Regions from separate parts of the Enterobacter sp. 3U4 genome, predicted to be linked through region 1. Evidence: predicted binding sites of a transcription regulator. Region 1 holds the regulator's gene; the other holds the start of a gene.
What was found. Region 1 encodes LexA, which represses DNA repair genes until DNA is damaged. Its sites were predicted from a motif close to TNCTGTATGTACATACAGNA; they were not measured.
Positions count from the first base shown of each region.

Region 2: a site for LexA is predicted at 1,169-1,188, ahead of RVY89_RS09675 (metal-dependent hydrolase). Genes of this name have one in related genera too.

Region 1 covers NZ_CP136665.1:3,725,133-3,728,549, forward strand. Annotated here, with positions in the region: gene dinF (MATE family efflux transporter DinF) at 1-1,192, opposite strand, end outside; gene lexA (transcriptional repressor LexA) at 1,257-1,865, opposite strand; gene RVY89_RS17790 (diacylglycerol kinase) at 1,974-2,342, opposite strand; gene plsB (glycerol-3-phosphate 1-O-acyltransferase PlsB) at 2,497-3,417, shown strand, end outside.
Region 2 covers NZ_CP136665.1:2,044,949-2,048,365, forward strand. Annotated here, with positions in the region: gene RVY89_RS09665 (YniB family protein) at 1-282, opposite strand, end outside; gene hxpB (hexitol phosphatase HxpB) at 430-1,101, shown strand; gene RVY89_RS09675 (metal-dependent hydrolase) at 1,203-1,793, shown strand; gene RVY89_RS09680 (L-cystine transporter) at 1,921-3,312, shown strand; gene cedA (cell division activator CedA) at 3,361-3,417, opposite strand, start outside.

The sequences.
Region 1 (3,417 bases):
GCGTCAGGCCAAACCCTGCCGCTGCGACCGCCATGCTGTTGCGCATTTCAGCCCCGCGCGTCGCACCAATAAACATGCCGTCCAGCAGATAACACCAGACGCCGACCACCGGTAAGACGACTTGCCAGATGAGATAGTGGCTCGCCAGCTCGCGCAGCGCAGGAAGAGACGTAAGCAATGCAACGATCTGCTCACCAAAGCAGGCGTAAACCAGGCCGAACGCCAGCGCCACCAGCCCAGACTGACGGCAGGCTGCCCGCCAGACGTCCCGAAGCTGCCCGCTTTCGCGCGCGCCGTACGCCTGTCCGGAATGCGCTTCAACCGCATAGGCAAAACCGTCCAGCGCGTAGGCGGTAAAGGTCAGAAGCGTCATCAATACTGCATTGACCGCAACGATTTCTGGCCCCAGCCGAGCCCCGAAAACCGTCAGCGCGCCGAAGCAGAGCTGAAGCAGCAGCGAGCGCAGCATGATGTCACGATTGAGGGCCAGCAGCTTACGGATATTGCCGCGCCATGCGGTTTTGAGCTGCGCAAGGGAGATCCCGCGCATCGCCAGCACGCGCCAGACCATCCACAGACCAATGATAAAGGTTCCGTATTCGGCAATTGCCGTCGCCAGCGCCGCGCCCTGCACGTTCATATGCAGGCCCATTACCAGCCAGACATCCAGCACAATGTTGAGAAGGTTGCCTACCACCAGCAAAATCACTGGTGCACGGGCGTACTGCACGCCCAGTAGCCACCCGAGCAGAACCAGGTTAGCCAGCGAGGCGGGTGCGCTGAGCCAGCGGATTTCAAGGAAACGTCGCGCCTGCTCTAATACCGCCTCGCTGCCGCCAACAACATGGAGCGCAAGGTCGATCAGGGGAGTACGTAATAAAACGATTAACGCCCCCGCGCCAAGCGCGAGGATCAGCGGCTGCACCAGCGCGCGCGCCAGACGCAGCGGATCTTTTGCACCATAAGCCTGTGCCGTGAGCCCGGTGGTGCTCATGCGCAAAAAGAGCAGCAGCATAAACAGGAAGCTGGTTGCCGTCGCGCCAATCGCCACGCCGCCAAGATAAACAGGCGAATCAAGATGACCAATAACGGCAGTATCGACCAGACCCAGCAAGGGAACCGTAATATTGGAGAAGATCATCGGCAGAGCAAGACGCCACAATGCCTTATCGGATGCCGTCAGCAGTGACATGAAAAAATACCGGGAGTGGGGAATGAATCAGGCTACAGCGGTGCCATAGCCTGTCGGGAAGAGGTTACAGCCATTCACCGTTGCGGATCACCCCAACCGCCAGTCCTTCGATAGAGAAGTTCTGTTCGCGGAGATCGACCACAATGGGTGAAAACTCGCTGTTTTCAGGCAGCAACTGTACGCTGTTACCCTGTTTTTTCAGACGCTTAACCGTCACTTCGTCATCAATGCGCGCCACAACCACCTGGCCGTTTCGCACATCCTGCGTTTTGTGCACCGCAAGCAGATCGCCGTCAAGAATGCCGATGTCTTTCATCGACATACCGCTAACGCGCAGCAGGAAATCAGCGCTCGGTTTGAACATGCCAGGATCGACCTGGTAATGGCCTTCAATGTGCTGCTGAGCCAGTAAAGGCTCACCAGCAGCAACACGGCCTATCAGCGGAATGCCCGTCTCTTCTTCCACCAGCAGGCGGATGCCGCGTGACGCACCTGAAACAATCTCAATCACGCCTTTACGCGCCAGCGCTTTCAGGTGTTCTTCAGCAGCATTCGGAGAACGGAAGCCCAGACGCTGCGCGATTTCCGCACGCGTGGGTGGCATACCCGTCTGGCCGATATGATCCCGGATGAGATCAAACACCTCTTGTTGCCTGGTCGTTAACGCTTTCATTCCGCCCCCTGGGTGTATATACAGTTATGCTGTGAGTATATACAGTCAAAGGCGATTTTGGAACCAAAAACTGCACAAAAAACCAGGGACTTAATTATTCCTCGAGGCTCATCGGAAATGTGACCAAAGCAGCGTGACCCAGGTGATAACGGCAGTGATAATCGCCAGCAACACGGCAGCAGAGCCCATGTCTTTTGCGCGGCCAGAAAGCTCGTGGAAATCGGAACCAATGCGATCAACAACGGCTTCAATAGCGCTATTAAGAATTTCCACTATCATCACCAGAAGCACGGAACCGATAAGAAGTACGCGGGTAATAGCATCAACATCAAGGAAACAGGCGACGATCACCGCGATGATAGCGGCGACGCCCTCCTGGCGAAAGGCGGCTTCGTTGATCCACGCGGCACGGAAACCTTTCCATGAATAACCGGCGGCTTTGATGATACGCGTTAACCCAGTGGTATTATTGGCCATTAAAAGAACCTTTTATGAAAAAAAGCGTCAGTAACAGGAACTGTAGCGCGTTTCGCTACAGCCTGAAGTATGACGGGTAACAACAGAAATTTTGCGCGCTTTCTGTTATCCTTGCGCCGCAATTGCATTATTAACCAGAGGCTTTACATCGTTTATGTCCGGCTGGCCACGAATTTACTACAAATTACTTAATTTACCATTAAGCATCCTGGTAAAAAGCAAGTCTATCCCAGCAGAACCCGCGCTGGAATTGGGGCTCGATACGTCACGTCCCATTATGTACGTTTTGCCTTATAACTCGAAGGCTGACTTACTGACGCTTCGCGCCCAGTGTCTGGCGCATGATTTACCTGACCCGCTTGAACCGCTGGAAGTTGACGGTACATTGCTGCCGCGCTACGTGTTCATTCACGGTGGACCTCGCGTGTTTACCTATTACACGCCAAAAGAAGAGTCCATCAAGCTGTTCCACGACTATCTCGACCTGCACCGCAGCAATCCCGATCTGGATGTGCAGATGGTGCCGGTATCGGTGATGTTTGGTCGTCGTCCGGGCCGTGAAAAAGGTGAAGAGAATCCGCCGCTGCGCATGCTTAACGGCATCCAGAAGTTCTTCGCGGTCTCCTGGCTGGGACGCGACAGCTTCGTGCGTTTCTCCCCTTCCGTTTCGCTGCGTCGAATGGCGGACGAGCACGGCACGGACAAGATCATCGCGCAAAAACTGGCGCGCGTGGCGCGTATGCACTTCGCCCGTCAGCGCCTGGCTGCCGTAGGGCCGCGTCTCCCGGCGCGTCAGGATCTGTTCAACAAGCTGTTGGCATCCAAAGCGATTGCCCGCGCCGTTGAAGACGAAGCGCGCAGCAAGAAAATTTCGCATGAGAAAGCCCAGCAGAACGCCATTGCGCTGATGGAAGAGATTGCAGCGAACTTCTCCTACGAGATGATTCGCCTGTCCGATCGCATTCTCGGTTTTACCTGGAACCGCCTGTATCAGGGCATCAACGTTCATAACGCCGAGCGTGTACGCCAACTGGCGCATGATGGCCATGAGATTGTCTATGTTCCCTGCCACCGC
Region 2 (3,417 bases), 1.7 Mb from region 1:
CAGGGCGTATATCACCCAAAAGCCGATATTCAGGTGTTGATGAAAATCCGGGGTGGGTGAGTTAAACCAGAATACATTCAAAAATGGCGTATTGAAACGCATCATCTCAATCATCACATGCGCAAAATCAAGCATTACCGCATTGATACCCGGCTCTTTCTCGCTGTGATCGTACATAAATTTGAGTACAGAAATCAGCGTAGAGATGACGGCAGGAATAAAAATCACCCAGCCAGCAATACGTTTTAAGACCGCAATGCGTCCAGCTTGTTGATACGTCATCAGTTCCTCTTCATAAAGACGCGTTATTTGTGCCTAAGTCTACCTGCTGGTCATCAATTTCGCCCGATCTTTGAAAGCAATATGCTAAATTGCAGATTGTGCTTAGCACGTATCGTCTGTCGAACACCTGGATAAGGAGACGTTGTGATGTCGACACCGCGCCAAATTCTTGCCGCAATTTTTGACATGGATGGATTACTGATCGATTCCGAACCGTTGTGGGATCGCGCTGAACTGGACGTCATGGCCAGCCTGGGCGTGGATATCAGCCGCCGTAATGAACTTCCCGATACGCTGGGCCTGCGCATCGATATGGTGGTTGACCTGTGGTTTGCCCAACAGCCGTGGGCTGGACCGGGTCGTGATGAAGTGACCGCGCGCATTATCAGCCGCGCCATTTCGCTGGTTGAAGAGAGCAAGCCGCTGCTGCCCGGCGTACGTGAGGCCGTCGCGCTGTGTAAAGCCCAGGGGCTGAAGGTCGGCCTGGCCTCGGCGTCACCGCTGCATATGCTGGAAAAAGTGCTCGTCATGTTTGAACTGCGCGACAGTTTCGACGCGCTGGCATCCGCTGAGAAATTGCCTTACAGCAAGCCGCACCCGCAGGTCTATCTGGACTGTGCCGCTAAGCTCGGCCTGGATCCCCTCAACTGCGTTGCGCTGGAAGATTCCGTTAACGGCATGGTGGCCTCTAAAGCCGCGCGGATGCGCTCCATTGTGGTGCCTGCGGAAGAAGGCCGCCACGACCCCCGGTTTGCGCTTGCCGATGTGAAGTTACAGTCACTGGCAGAACTTACGGCGCACCACCTGCAGGGCGGCTAACGCCCTCCTCCGGTTTGTGACAAACAGTTACACCGTCACCTCTTCCGCCTACTGTATAAAAACCCTATACTGTATGAATTGACAGTTTTGTGGGTTTTATCATGACGGCGGAAGGCCACCTGCTTTTTTCTATCGCGTGCGCAGTATTTGCCAAAAACGCTGAACTCACCCCCGTGCTGGCACAGGGGGACTGGTGGCATATCGTCCCTTCCGCCGTACTGACCTGCCTGCTGCCGGACATCGATCACCCTAAGTCCTTCCTCGGACAACGCCTGAAGTGGGTGTCGAAACCTATCGCCCGCGCGTTCGGCCACCGTGGGTTTACGCACAGCCTGCTGGCCGTGTTTGGCCTGCTGACGCTTTTCTATTTAAAAGTGCCCGAAAGCTGGATCGTCCCCGCTGATGCCATTCAGGGGATGGTGCTGGGCTATTTAAGCCATATTCTGGCCGATATGCTGACGCCCGCGGGCGTACCGCTGCTGTGGCCCTGCCGCTGGCGCTTCCGTTTTCCTATCCTCGCACCGCAGAAAGGTAACCAGCTTGAGCGCGTCTTGTGCATGGCGCTGTTTGCTTACGCCGTCTGGATGCCGCAAACGTTGCCCGAAAACAGTGCAGTCCGGTGGTCTTCTCAGATGATTAATTCGCTGCAATTTCAGTTCAATCGCTTTATTCATCACCAGATTGAACAGTAAACCAACAAAATTATCCCGTTTGTCATAAACCATTCCATTTGGATATAAGCGCTACATCACACTTCTGCTAACCTTCCGCCAACAGGATCGGTAAAAACCGACCCGATAATAAATCAGGAGAACGGGGATGAATTTTCCACTCATCGCGAACGTCGTTGTGTTCGCTGTATTGCTATTGCTTCTCGCGCAGGCGCGCCACAAACAGTGGAGCCTGGCGAAAAAGGTGCTGGTTGGTCTGGCCATGGGTGTTGTATTCGGTCTGGCATTACAGGCAATTTATGGCTCCGATAATCCAGTTCTGAAAGATTCCATTCAGTGGTTCAACATTGTCGGTAACGGCTATGTCCAGCTGCTGCAGATGATCGTTATGCCGCTGGTGTTCGCCTCTATTCTGAGCGCCGTGGCCCGCCTGCATAACGCGACCCAGTTGGGAAAAATCAGTTTCCTGACCATTGGTACGCTGCTGTTCACCACGCTAATTGCCGCGCTGGTGGGTGTGCTGGTCACTAACCTGTTTGGCCTGACCGCAGAAGGTCTGGTTCAGGGGACCGCAGAAACGGCGCGTCTGACCGCGATTCAGACCAACTACGTCGGTAAAGTGGCTGACCTGACCGTGCCGCAGATGGTGCTCTCCTTCATTCCGAAGAACCCGTTTGCTGACCTGACCGGCGCGAGCCCAACCTCGATCATCAGCGTGGTTATTTTCGCCGCGTTCCTGGGCGTAGCGGCGCTGAAGCTGCTAAAAGACGACGCGCCAAAAGGCGAACGCGTGCTGACCGCGATTGACACCCTGCAAAGCTGGGTGATGAAGCTGGTTCGTCTGGTTATGCAGCTCACCCCTTACGGCGTGCTGGCGCTGATGACCAAAGTGGTTGCCGGCTCAAACCTGCAGGACATCATTAAGCTGGGCAGCTTCGTTGTCGCCTCTTATCTGGGCCTGGGCATTATGTTCGTGGTGCACGGCATCCTGCTGGGCGTGAACGGCGTCAGCCCGCTGAAATACTTCCGTAAGGTCTGGCCGGTGCTGACCTTTGCCTTCACCAGCCGCTCCAGCGCCGCGTCTATTCCGCTGAACGTGGAAGCGCAAACCCGTCGTCTGGGCGTGCCGGAATCTATCGCCAGCTTCTCTGCCTCCTTTGGTGCCACCATTGGTCAGAACGGCTGTGCGGGTCTGTACCCGGCGATGCTGGCCGTAATGGTCGCGCCGACGGTGGGTATCAACCCGCTGGATCCGGTCTGGATCGCCACGCTGGTCGGGATTGTCACCGTAAGCTCCGCAGGCGTTGCGGGCGTTGGCGGCGGCGCAACCTTCGCCGCGCTGATTGTGCTGCCTGCGCTGGGTCTGCCCGTGACGCTGGTCGCGCTGCTAATCTCTGTTGAACCGCTGATCGACATGGGTCGTACCGCGCTGAACGTGAGCGGCTCCATGACCGCCGGTACGCTGACCAGCCAGTGGCTGAAGCAGACCGACAAAGCGATTCTGGAAAGTGAAGACGACGCCGAGCTGGCGCACCGCTAATTACGTTAGAAATAAAAAAACCGCCTGATGGCGGTTTTTTTATGGCTGTTATTCTTCAACCTCTTCATCCTGGCGGATCTGCATCGCCCACCGCTGTGCGGACTC